Regions from separate parts of the Senegalia sp. (in: firmicutes) genome, predicted to be linked through region 1. Evidence: a T-box and tRNA genes for the amino acid it is inferred to sense, from the RefSeq annotation. Region 1 holds a T-box; the other holds one or more tRNA genes.

What was found. The T-box of region 1 lies ahead of thrS (threonine--tRNA ligase). A T-box ahead of a tRNA ligase gene usually reads a tRNA of that ligase, here a tRNA-Thr.
Region 2: it has a tRNA-Thr gene. The T-box ahead of thrS (threonine--tRNA ligase) is inferred to sense a tRNA for this amino acid. The anticodon was not compared.

Annotation. Positions count from the first base shown of each region.
Region 1 is NZ_JBQCYD010000021.1:1,010-7,328, reverse strand. Features, by position in the region: gene ACTHUW_RS07355 (cold-shock protein) at 60-260, shown strand; gene hslO (Hsp33 family molecular chaperone HslO) at 393-1,271, shown strand; gene ACTHUW_RS07345 (ferritin-like domain-containing protein) at 1,348-1,869, shown strand; gene ACTHUW_RS07340 (CDIF630_02480 family spore surface protein) at 1,898-2,065, opposite strand; tRNA gene ACTHUW_RS07335 (tRNA-Cys) at 2,187-2,260, shown strand; gene ytxC (sporulation protein YtxC) at 2,431-3,336, shown strand; gene ACTHUW_RS07325 (DUF445 domain-containing protein) at 3,418-4,023, shown strand; T-box leader at 4,083-4,283, shown strand; gene thrS (threonine--tRNA ligase) at 4,335-6,245, shown strand; gene ACTHUW_RS07315 (AAA family ATPase) at 6,275-6,319, opposite strand, start outside.
Region 2 is NZ_JBQCYD010000020.1:31,597-37,915, reverse strand. Features, by position in the region: gene rlmB (23S rRNA (guanosine(2251)-2'-O)-methyltransferase RlmB) at 1-411, shown strand, start outside; gene ACTHUW_RS07275 (NYN domain-containing protein) at 413-937, shown strand; gene sigH (RNA polymerase sporulation sigma factor SigH) at 1,019-1,636, shown strand; tRNA gene ACTHUW_RS07265 (tRNA-Thr) at 1,690-1,765, shown strand; gene tuf (elongation factor Tu) at 1,791-2,984, shown strand; gene rpmG (50S ribosomal protein L33) at 3,186-3,335, shown strand; gene secE (preprotein translocase subunit SecE) at 3,406-3,621, shown strand; gene nusG (transcription termination/antitermination protein NusG) at 3,652-4,170, shown strand; gene rplK (50S ribosomal protein L11) at 4,233-4,658, shown strand; gene rplA (50S ribosomal protein L1) at 4,715-5,416, shown strand; ribosomal protein L10 leader region at 5,463-5,599, shown strand; gene rplJ (50S ribosomal protein L10) at 5,636-6,148, shown strand; gene rplL (50S ribosomal protein L7/L12) at 6,169-6,319, shown strand, end outside.

The DNA of each region.
Region 1 (6,319 bases):
TATAATTATAGTAGATAATACATATCTACAAGCAATAGATTTTAGGAGGAATGTTTTTAATGGAAAAAGGAACAGTTAAATGGTTTAATGCAACTAAAGGTTACGGATTTGTAACAAGAGAAAATGGCGAAGATGTATTTGCTCATTACTCAGCAATCCAAGGTGACGGATTCAAAACTTTAGAAGAAGGTCAAGAAGTTGAATTCGAAATAGTTGAAGGCGAAAAAGGCCCACAAGCTACTAATATCACTAAACTATAATAGAATATAATAATATTTAATATATAGTTAACGTAGCAATTAAGACTCCTATGATAGGGGTCTTAATTTTTTTATATATTTTTTATGTCTTTAAGGGTATAATAAATATTAAATTATTAAAGGAGGAATAAAATGAAAGATTATATTATAAGAGCAATTGATGAAGATGCTTCTTTTAGAGTATTTATTGCAAGTTCAACTAATACAGTGGAAAAAGCTAGAAAAATTCATGGCACATCTCCTGTAGCCACAGCTGCATTAGGTAGAACTTTAACAGGAGCAGCTTTAATGGGATCTATGTTAAAGGGTGATAAAGATAAACTTACTATTCAATTTAGAGGTGATGGACCTATAAACAATATACTTGCAGTTTCTAATAGTAAAGGTGAAGTCAAAGGATATATCTCAAATCCTGATATTGAAGTAGAAGATAGAGTTGATGGTAAGCTCAATGTAGGAGGTGCTGTAGGTTCAAATGGAAAGCTAATAGTAATAAAAGATATAGGGCTTAAAAATCCATATATAGGACAATCTAATATTGTGAGTGGAGAAATTGCAGAGGATTTGGCTAATTACTTCACTACATCAGAGCAACAACCTTCAGCAGTAGCATTAGGTGTACTTGTAGATAAAGATATATCAGTAAAGGCATCTGGTGGGGTTATAGTTCAAGTGCTTCCAAATATTGATGAGGAAGTATTAACAAAACTTGAAAAGAACATCACTATACTTTCTTTTATATCATCGTTGATAGATGAAGGTAGTACTCCAGAAGATATATTAAATCAAGTGTTTGGTGAATTTTCTATGAAAATAACAGAAAAGAAAGAAATGGATTTTGCATGTGATTGTAGTAAGGATCGTATGGAAAGAGCTCTTATAAGTCTAGGAAGAGATGAACTTACACAAATATTAGAAGAAGATAAACAAGCTGAACTAGTATGTCATTTCTGTAATGAAAAATATAATTTTGAAGAAAAAGAAATTAAAGAATTATTAAATTCAATTTAAAACCTAGAGATATTGTTATTATTAAATTTATAAGGGTATATTTATAAATAATGATTACTTAAGGAGGTTTTTTAAAATGAACATATATGAACTAGCTATGAAAATGGAAAAAGAGGGCGAAGAGTATTATAAGGAACAAGCTGAGAAAACAGAAAGTAAGGGTATTCAAAATATTTTTAAAATGATGGCTGATGATGAAAGGAGACATTATGAAATAATAAAGAACATAAAAGAAAATTATTTTGATTGTAATACTACTATGAAAATAGAAGATGTAGATACTATCTTTACTGAGAGATTAAATGAAAATACTTCATATGAAGAAGAATCAAAAAATGACGATTTTTTATATGCTAAGATAAATATATCAGATACTGTAAGAGCATATAGGCATGCATTAGAATTAGAAAAAGAAAGTATAGAGTATTATCAAAAGCAATTTGATGATGCTAAAGATGAATGTGACAAGAAAATATTTGAAAGATTGATAATTGAAGAAAAGAAGCATTATCAAACTATAGATAACATGTTAGATCATGTAACAAAATCAGAGCGATGGTTAGAAGATGCTAGATTTAATAATATGGAAGAGTATTAAAAATAGAGACAAATCCTAGGATTTGTCTCTATTTTTGTACTTCATCTACCCATTCTTTTGCTTCTATTACTTGATCAATACCTGGTATTGGTACCTTAGCTACTCCTTCTTCATGATGAATATCTAATATAGCTTGTTTTGAATTTCTCTTTTCAAAAATTATTTTTTTCTTTTGATTTTTTATTTCTTTTTTCATAATAAATCACCTCACTTATATTATTACCATATAGGTGAGATAATATTTTATAAATATAAAAATAAAAAATATTGACTAGAAAAAAAACTTATGCTATAATTAATTTTGTGCTAAAACATATGGCGGCATAGCCAAGTGGTAAGGCCGAGGACTGCAAATCCTCTACCCTCAGTTCAAATCTGGGTGCCGCCTCCAAAAAAATTAAAACTCTTAATAATATTATTGCATATAATATTATTAAGAGTTTTTTTGTTATAAATAATTACAGTAAAAATTCCATTAATTTGCATTTAATGTAAACTAATAATTTGAATAAGAGCAAGCATTAAACACATACTACTAATACGCTAGAAAGGAGTGATGAAATGTATTGTTTAACAATTGAATATGATGATCAAATCTGTGATATTTCAACTATTTTAAATAATAGATTCAAAAATATAAATTCTATAGTGGATATAAAAGGAGATATATGTAAGGTCGGGAATTTATCAAAAATAAGATATTTAATAAAAGATAAAAATAAAGCTGATGAAGTTGCAATAAAAAAAATAGTTAATAATATTATTGCAAGTGAGTTAGTAGATCTTATCATATCTAAATATCAATATAATATGATAAAAAAAGAAATTTTAAATAAAAAAAGTTGGTTTCAAGATAAAGATATAAATCTTTTATATAATAAAAGTTTAGATTATATAGAAAATAGATATGAAAACTATAATTTAATCACATCTAATATAAGTAAAAGAGCTAATATAAATAAAATAATATTAGATTATTTAAATAATAATGATATTTTAAATATAGAAGGATTTATAAACTTTAGATTAGAATTTTTAAAACAAATCATAAAAAATACAGTCAATGATATAACTGAAGAATTTGTAGTAGAAAAAGAATTTGAAGATTTTATAAATATGTTAAAATATTTTGTAGATATACAAACGGCGAAATTTGAAACTGTAAATATATTTTTTATGAAAAACAAAAGATATCTCTTGTATGATGAAAATATGAGAATGATTAATAATGAATATTTAAAAGAAATAGCTGATGAAATGGAAAACAATGAAATGGGATATGATGACCTTTTAATAAGTTCTTTGATAACTATTGCTCCAAATAAAGTAATGATTCATTTAGGAGATAGAAAAGAAGATGAAGCTATAAAGATAATAAAAAATATATTTGAGAAAAATGTAATATTATGCGATGGTTGTAACTTATGTAATATAGGCCATAGAATAGATATTCATAGGAAATATTAGGAAAATAGGGTTTTGCCCTATTTTTTTAATGCAAAAAATATGATATAATGTCTTAGTTAAGAAATATAAGAGGTGAATAAAATGGCGATACTTGAAATAATGATAATGATGATTATAGGAGGACTTATAGGTTGGCTTACAAATATAGTGGCTATTAAATTACTTTTTAGACCACTATATCCTATAAATATACCCTTAATTAATTTTAAGATACAAGGTTTAATACCTAAAAGAAAAGAAGAAGTAGCAAAAAGTATAGGTATAGTAGTTGAAGAAGAGCTTTTATCTATAAATGAAATAATTGATAAGGCTATAGAAGAAGATGATATATATAAGATAAAGATAAAAATCATGCAAAAAATCAATGAAATAGTAGATAATAAGATGCCTTCTATAATACCATCAACTGTTAAAAAAATGATATTAAGTTATGTAAATGATTTTATAGCTAAAGAAGGAGATAAAACTATAAAGGAATTAATTGATGAAATGATTGATAAGACAATTGAAAAGGTGAAAATTTCTGAAATAGTAGAAGAAAAAATAAACAATTATGAAATACAAAAGGTTGAAGAGATAATAATTGCAATTGCAAAAAAAGAACTTAAACATATAGAAATATTGGGTGGTATATTAGGACTTTTAATAGGAGCTATTCAAGGTATATTAGTATTTTTTATTTTTTAGATAGTATAAATATATTTGACAAGTAGCATAATAAGAGGTATAATAATATAAATATATTTATAATAACATTGAAGGGTCGAGTAAATTGAAAACAGTTTAAAGAGAGGAAATGCATAAGCTGAAAGTATTTCTAAATATGTTCAATTGAAAACTAACCTGGAGTTGAGTCTGAACCTTTAAGGGTAAAGATTTCCGCTGATCACGTTAAGATTTTAAAGCAAAAACAAGGGTGGAACCGCGAAGTAAACCTCGCCCCTAGACTTAAGTCTAGGAGTGAGGTTTTTTTAATTGCAAAAATAAGGAGGATGAATATGGATAAAATTAAAATTTCTTTACCAGATGAATCAATAAAAGAATATGAAGAAAAAGTAACTCCCATGCAGGTTGCTAAAGGTATAAGTGAAGGTCTAGCACGCGTTGTAACTGGTGCAAAAGTAAATGATGAACTCGTAGGATTAGATGAAGAAATAGATTCAGATGCTGATTTAACATTGTTAAAGTTCAATGATGATGGAGGAGAGGAAGTATTTAGACATACTAGTTCTCACATACTAGCTAATGCAGTAAAGAGATTATTTCCTGATACAAAACTTGCTATAGGGCCTGCAATAAAAGATGGTTTTTATTATGACTTTGATACAGAGCATAGATTTAGTGAAGATGACTTAGAAAAAATAGAAAAAGAAATGAAAAAAATAGTAAAAGAAGATTTATCTATGGAAAAATTTGTACTTCCACGAGATAAAGCAATTGAATATTTAAAAGAACAAGGTGAAGATTATAAAGTAGAATTAGTAGAAGATTTACCAGAAGATGAAGAAATATCATTTTATAAACAAGGTGATTTCATAGATTTATGTAGAGGACCTCATCTTCCAAGCACTAAGAAAGTTAAAGCATTTAAATTATTAAATGTAGCTGGTGCATACTGGAGAGGCGATGAAAACAGAAAAATGCTTCAAAGGATATATGGTACTTCTTTTGAAAAGAAAAAGGATTTAGATGCATATATAGAACGTATGGAAGAAGCTAAAAAAAGAGATCATAGAAAACTTGGCAAAGAATTAGGCTTATTTACTATATTAGAAGAAGGGCCAGGATTTCCATTTTTCTTACCAAAAGGAACTGAACTTAAAAATACTCTTTTAGATTTTTGGAGAGATCTTCATAAGAAAAAAGATTATGTGGAAATTGAAACTCCATTAATATTAAATAGGAAATTATGGGAAACATCTGGTCACTGGAATCACTATAGAGAAAACATGTATACAGTAAAAATTGATGAAGAAGATTACGCTATAAAACCGATGAATTGTCCTGGTGGAATGCTAGTTTATAAAAATGAATTACATTCTTATAGAGATTTTCCAATGAGAGTAGCTGAAATTGGTAGAGTTCATAGGCATGAATTATCTGGAGTTTTACATGGGCTTATGAGAGTTCGTGCATTTACTCAAGATGATGCTCATATATTCATGTTGCCAGAACAAATAAAAGATGAAATAAAGAATGTGGTAAATAAAATAGATGAAATTTATACTACTTTTGATTTTAAATATAATATTGAATTATCCACTAGACCTGAAAACTCAATGGGTGCTGAAGAAGACTGGGATATGGCTGAAACTGCACTAAGAGAAGCTTTAGAAGAGTTGGGGGTAGATTATATATTAAATGAAGGAGATGGAGCTTTTTATGGTCCTAAAATAGATTTCCATTTAGAAGATGCTATAGGAAGAACTTGGCAATGTGGTACTATACAATTAGATTTCCAATTACCTCAAAGATTTGATTTATCATATATAGGTGATGATGGAGATAAGCATAAACCAATTGTAATTCATACTGCTGCATTTGGTAGTATTGAAAGGTTTATAGGTATATTAATAGAGCATTACGCTGGTAAATTCCCAACTTGGCTTGCTCCAGTTCAAGCTACTATACTTCCTATATCTGATAAATTTAATGATTATGCTAGAGAAGTTAAAAAAGAACTTAGAAAAAATGGTATAAAAGTAGAATTAGATGATAGATCAGAAAAAATTGGATATAAAATAAGAGAAGCTCAATTACAACAAATTCCTTATATGCTTGTTGTAGGTGAAAAGGAAGCAAGTGAAGAAAAGGTATCAGTTAGATCAAGAAAAGATGGAGATACGGGTGCTATGAAAGTAAATGAATTTATAGAGAAGATAGTAAAAGAAATAAAGGAAAAAAAATAGCATAATTAAAGACACCGCTAGCGGTGTCTTTAATTTGCTGTTTTACTTAAATTACTATGCTTTTTAAAGATGAC
Region 2 (6,319 bases), on a different contig from region 1:
TCTATAATGAGAACTGCAGAATGTGTTGGAGCTCATGGAATAATAATCCCTAAGAGAAGATCAGTTGGACTTACCTCTACTGTAGCTAAAACTTCAGCTGGAGCTATAGAATATATGCCGGTAGTAAAAGTATCTAATATAGCAAATACTATTGATGTATTAAAGGAAGAAGGTATTTGGATATATGGAGCAGACATGGATGGTGAAAGACCTTATTATGAAAACAAACTCACAGGACCTATTGCGCTTGTAATTGGAAGTGAAGGTAGCGGGATTGGAAGATTGGTAAAAGAGAAATGTGACGAGCTAGTTAAAATTCCTATTATGGGGAAAGTATCTTCTTTAAATGCTTCTGTTGCAGCTTCAATTATAATGTATGATGTTAATAGGCAAAGAGGATTGAAAAAATGAGATGGGATCAAATAAAAAGGAATATTTATTTATAGATGGATATAATATTATAAATAGTTGGGCTAGACTCAAATCTGCAAGTGAAGTAAATTTAGATAATTCAAGAAATGAACTTATAGAAATTATGGCGGAATATCAATCTTTTACTGGGATTAATGTAATAATAGTATTTGATGCGCATCTATTAAAGGGTGGGAATCAAAAAGAAGAAAAAACTTATGGACTTATTGTTGTATACACAAAAGAACATGAAACTGCTGATAGTTATATAGAGAAAAAATTAGACCAAATGGGTAGAAATAAAGCTGTTAGAGTGGCTACTTCTGACTGGGTAGAACAACAAGTAATATTAAGTAGGGGTGGTACTAGAATATCAGCTAGGGAACTAGAAATTGAGGTTGATAAAATAAAAGGTGCTATTAAAAAAGAAAAAGATAAAAAAAATAGTTATAAAAGAGGAGTCCTAGGGGAAAGGTTAAATAAAGAAATATTAGAAAAATTTGAGAAAATGAGAAGAAAACTGTAAAAATCTTGACTCTAGACTTGTGCCTAATATATAATAAGTATATAAGTATGAGATTTCAGGGGATATCTGGAGGAGATGTTAGTGGGAATAACCAATGTTTACCCATTAATGGGTGATGAAGAAGCGGTAAAAAGGGCAAAAGATGGAGATAATATTGCTTTGGAATATTTACTTAAAAAGTACAAATATTTTGTCAGATCTAAAGCAAGGAGTTATTTTTTGATAGGAGCAGATAGGGAAGATATAATACAAGAAGGCATGATAGGCTTATATAAATCTATAAGAGATTATGATGTAGATAAATTAGCTTCTTTTAGAGCCTTTGCTGAACTTTGTATTACAAGACAAATTATAACTGCTATTAAAACAGCAACAAGACAAAAACATATGCCTTTAAATTCTTATATATCACTAAACAAACCTTTATATGATGAGGAATCAGACAAGACCTTGATGGATATGATTTCAGGTGCTAAGATTACAAATCCAGAAGAACTTATGATTTCTAAAGAAGAATTAGCTAGAATAGAACAAAAGATAGGTCAAACACTAAGTGTATTAGAGCTTGAAGTTTTATTATCTTACTTGCAAGGTAAATCATATCAAGAAATAGCTATTAGTTTGGAAAGGCATGTAAAATCAATTGATAATGCACTTCAAAGAATCAAAAGAAAATTAGAGAAAGATTTACCTGTTTAATCTATTGACATTCAAAAATTAACATAGTACAATAATTTACAGTAGATTTAAATGCCCACGTAGCTCAGTAGGTAGAGTACTTGCATGGTAAGCAAGAGGTCACCGGTTCAATCCCGGTCGTGGGCTCCAAAAAATAACTTAAGGAGGATTAATAATGGGAAAAGCAAAATATGAAAGAAATAAACCACATGTTAACGTAGGAACAATAGGTCATGTTGACCATGGTAAAACTACATTAACAGCAGCAATATCAGCAGTATTAAACAACAGACTAGGAACAGGTGCAGCAACATCATTTGACAATATAGATAAGGCACCAGAAGAAAGAGAAAGAGGAATTACAATATCAACATCTCACATAGAGTATGAGACAGAAAACAGACATTATGCACATGTTGACTGCCCAGGTCATGCTGACTATGTAAAGAACATGATAACAGGAGCAGCACAAATGGATGGAGCGATATTAGTAGTATCAGCAGCAGATGGACCAATGCCACAAACAAGAGAGCATATACTATTATCACGTCAAGTAGGAGTACCAGAAATAGTAGTATTCTTAAACAAGGCAGATATGGTAGATGATGAAGAATTAATCGAACTAGTAGAGATGGAAGTAAGAGAATTACTATCAGAATATGAATTTGATGGAGACGACATTCCAGTAGTAGTAGGATCAGCTCTAAAAGCATTAGAAGACCCAGCAGGAGAGTGGGGAGATAAAATAATGGAATTAATGGAATCAGTAGATGAGACAATTCCATCCCCAGAGAGAGAAATAGACAAAGACTTCCTAATGCCAGTAGAAGATGTATTCTCAATCACAGGAAGAGGAACAGTAGCAACAGGAAGAGTAGAAAGAGGAATATTAAAAGTACAAGATACAGTAGAACTAGTAGGACTTACAGACAAGCCAAGACAAGTAGTATGTACAGGAGTAGAGATGTTTAGAAAATTATTAGATCAAGCGCAAGCAGGAGATAATATAGGAGCACTTCTAAGAGGAATCCAAAGAGATGAAATTGAAAGAGGCCAAGTATTATCAAAGCCTGGAACAATAACACCACATACTAAATTCAAATCTGAAGTATATGTATTAAATAAAGATGAAGGTGGACGTCACACACCATTTTTCAATGGATATAGACCACAGTTTTTCTTTAGAACAACAGATGTAACAGGAGCAATCCAGTTAGAAGAAGGCGTAGAAATGGTAATGCCAGGAGATAACGCACAGTTTACAATAGAACTTATTACACCAATAGCAATGGAAAAAGGACTTAAATTTGCTATACGTGAAGGTGGAAGAACAGTTGGAGCTGGAGTAGTTAGTGAGATAATAGAATAGTTTAAATATGTAAAGGCTAAAAACTAGGTCTTAATAGACCTAGTTTTTTATTGACATATTAAGATTTTTGTGATAATTTATATATTGGACTAACAATGAATTAAAATGATATAATTTAAAAGTTATTCATATTAAGTACTGATAGTTATTATGCCTAGATTAATAATACTATAGGTATTAAGGCGTAGGAGGTGTGTTTTAATGAGAGATAAAATAATTTTAGCCTGCACTGAATGTAAGCAAAGAAATTATACAACAACAAAGAACAAAAGATTACATCCTGATAGAGTAGAGATGAAAAAATATTGCAAATTCTGTAAAACTCATACAAATCACAAGGAAACAAAATAATTCCTTTTACTAAATTGATTAAGAATTATTAAATTGATCAATATTAATAAAGGTAAGGATGTGAAATTATATGGCAGCTCAAGCTGAAACGAAAAAAAATACCTTTAAAAAAGTCAAATCATATTTTAGAGGTGTAAAGGCAGAAATAAAGAAAGTTAGTTGGCCTAATAGAAAAGAATTAATAAATCATACAGCAGTAGTTATAGCTTTATGTACTGTAGTAGGGCTTATCATATGGTTATTTGATACTTTAGTAAAAGGCTTATTATCATTTATAATTGGTTAATAAAAAGCGAGGGAGGGGTTGGCCACGGATATGTCAGAAAAGGCCCAATGGTATGTAGTACATACTTATTCTGGTCATGAAAATAAAGTTAAAGCGAATATAGAAAAGTTGGTTGAAAATAGAGCTATGCAAGATATAGTACCTGAAATACTTGTACCTATGGAAGAGTATGTAGAAGTAAAAGATGGCAAGAAAAAGGTCAAAGAAAGAAAAAAATTCCCTAGCTATGTTATCGTTAAAATGGTAATGACTGATGAATCATGGTATCTTGTTAGAAATACAAGGGGTGTTACAGGTTTTGTAGGTCCTGGATCTAAACCAATACCTTTAACTCCTGAGGAAGTAAAAAATATGGGTGTGCAAGATGCACTTCCACAGATTGATATCAAAATAGACGATTCTATAAAAGTAATATCTGGACCTTTTGAAAAATTCATGGGTGCAGTAAAAGAAATAAACACTGAAAAAAGAAAGCTCAAAGTTTTTATTTCTATGTTTGGAAGAGAAACACTTGTAGAACTTGATTTTGATCAAGTACAAAGCTTATAAAGAGTATTTTACTCTTTTTAATAGTCTTATTAGAGACAAATAAATAAGGAGGTGTAACAGGTATGGCTAAAAAAGTTCAAGCTGTAGTTAAGTTACAAATTCCAGCTGGTAAAGCAACTCCAGCACCACCAGTAGGTACTGCTTTAGGACCACATGGTGTTAACATTATGGGATTTTGTAAAGAATTTAATGCAAAAACTGCTGATCAACCTGGTATGGTAATTCCAGTTGTTCTTACAGTATATCAAGATAGATCATTTACATTTATAACTAAGACTCCTCCTGTTGCTGTTTTACTAAAGAAAGCTTTAGGATTAGAAGCAGCATCTGGAGAACCTAATAAAAATAAGGTAGCTACAATTTCAAAAGATCAAGTAAAAGAAATTGCAGAAACAAAAATGCCTGATTTAAATGCAAGTGATATAGATTCTGCTATGAGTATGGTAGCAGGTACTGCAAGAAGTATGGGTATAGTAGTAGAAGACTAAGTAATATTAAAAAAGTGGAAGATTTAAAAATCGTTATACCACAGAGGAGGATACAAATGGCTATAAGAGGAAAGAAATATGATGATAGTATAAAATTAGTTGATAGAGAAAAACTTTATGATACAAATGAAGCTATTGAGTTAGTTGAAAAGACTGCTAAAGCTAATTTTGATGAAACTATTGAATTAGCAATAAAGCTTGGAGTAGATCCAAGACATGCTGATCAACAAGTAAGAGGTGCAATAGTGCTTCCACATGGTACTGGTAAAACAAGAAAAGTTTTAGTATTTGCAAAAGGTGAAAAAGCTAAAGAAGCAGAAGCAGCTGGAGCAGACTTTGTTGGTGCAGATGAATATTTAAATAAGATTCAAAAAGAAAATTGGTTTGAATTTGATGTAGTAGTAGCTACACCAGATATGATGGGTGTTGTTGGTAGACTTGGTAGAGTTCTTGGACCAAAAGGATTAATGCCTAACCCTAAATCAGGAACAGTTACTTTCGATGTTGAAAAAGCTGTTAATGATATAAAAGCAGGTAAGGTAGAATATAGAGTAGATAAAACAAGCATAGTTCACGTTCCTATCGGGAAAGCTTCTTTTGGACAAGAAAAATTAAAAGAAAACTTCCATGCTTTAATGGGTGCTTTAATAAAAGCAAAACCTGCAGCAGCTAAAGGTAGATATCTTAAATCTGTTGTCTTATCAAGCACAATGGGACCTGGAATCAAAATTAATGGTCAAAAATTAATGGATATATAAATTTGTTATTGACATAATGGTATGACCGTGTTAAGATATTAAAAGATTAAAATTTAATAAATAACCGTAGAAAGTAGGAACCGAAAGGTTTAAATTACCTACCGAGGTTGTACCCATTATGATTATTTAATATATGATTATATGAAGGTCTTCCTTATGCGGAAGACCTTTTAATTTTATGAAATTAATTACTTCTTATTTGAGGAGGTGGAAGTCAAAATGAACAAAAAAATTGTTGAAGCAAAACAGCAACTAGTTCAAGAAATAAGAGACAAAATATCAGCAGCTAAATCAGTAGTTTTAGTTGATTATAGAGGTTTGAATGTAGATGAAGTTACTGAACTTAGAAGAAAGTACTCTGAAGCAGGTGTTGAATACAAGGTTTATAAAAACAGCATGATGAGATTTGCTTTTAAAGATGAAGGTTATGAAGAATTTACAAATCACTTAACAGGACCAAATGCGATAGCAATATCTAATGAAGACCCTGTTATAGCAGCTAAAATAACTAATGACTTTGCAAAAGATCATAAGAATTTAGAACTTAAAGCAGGAATAGTTGAAGGAGATATGTTAGATTTTGAGAAAATATCTGAAATAGCTAACTTACCTTCTAAAGAGCATTTACTTACTCAAGTTGTTATTGCATTAAATGCACCAATTAGTAAATTTGCTCGTGGAATACAAGCAATAGTTGACAAAGAAAACGGCGAAGAATCCGCTGAACAATAAATTAAATGGAGGAATTATAAATGAGTGAAAAAATCACAAATATATTAGATCAAGTTAAAGAATTAACTGTATTAGAATTATCAGATTTAGTAAAAGCTCTTGAAGAGGAGTTTGACGTAAGTGCACAAGCACCAGTAATGGTAGCAGGTGGAGCAGCAGGTGGAGCAGCAG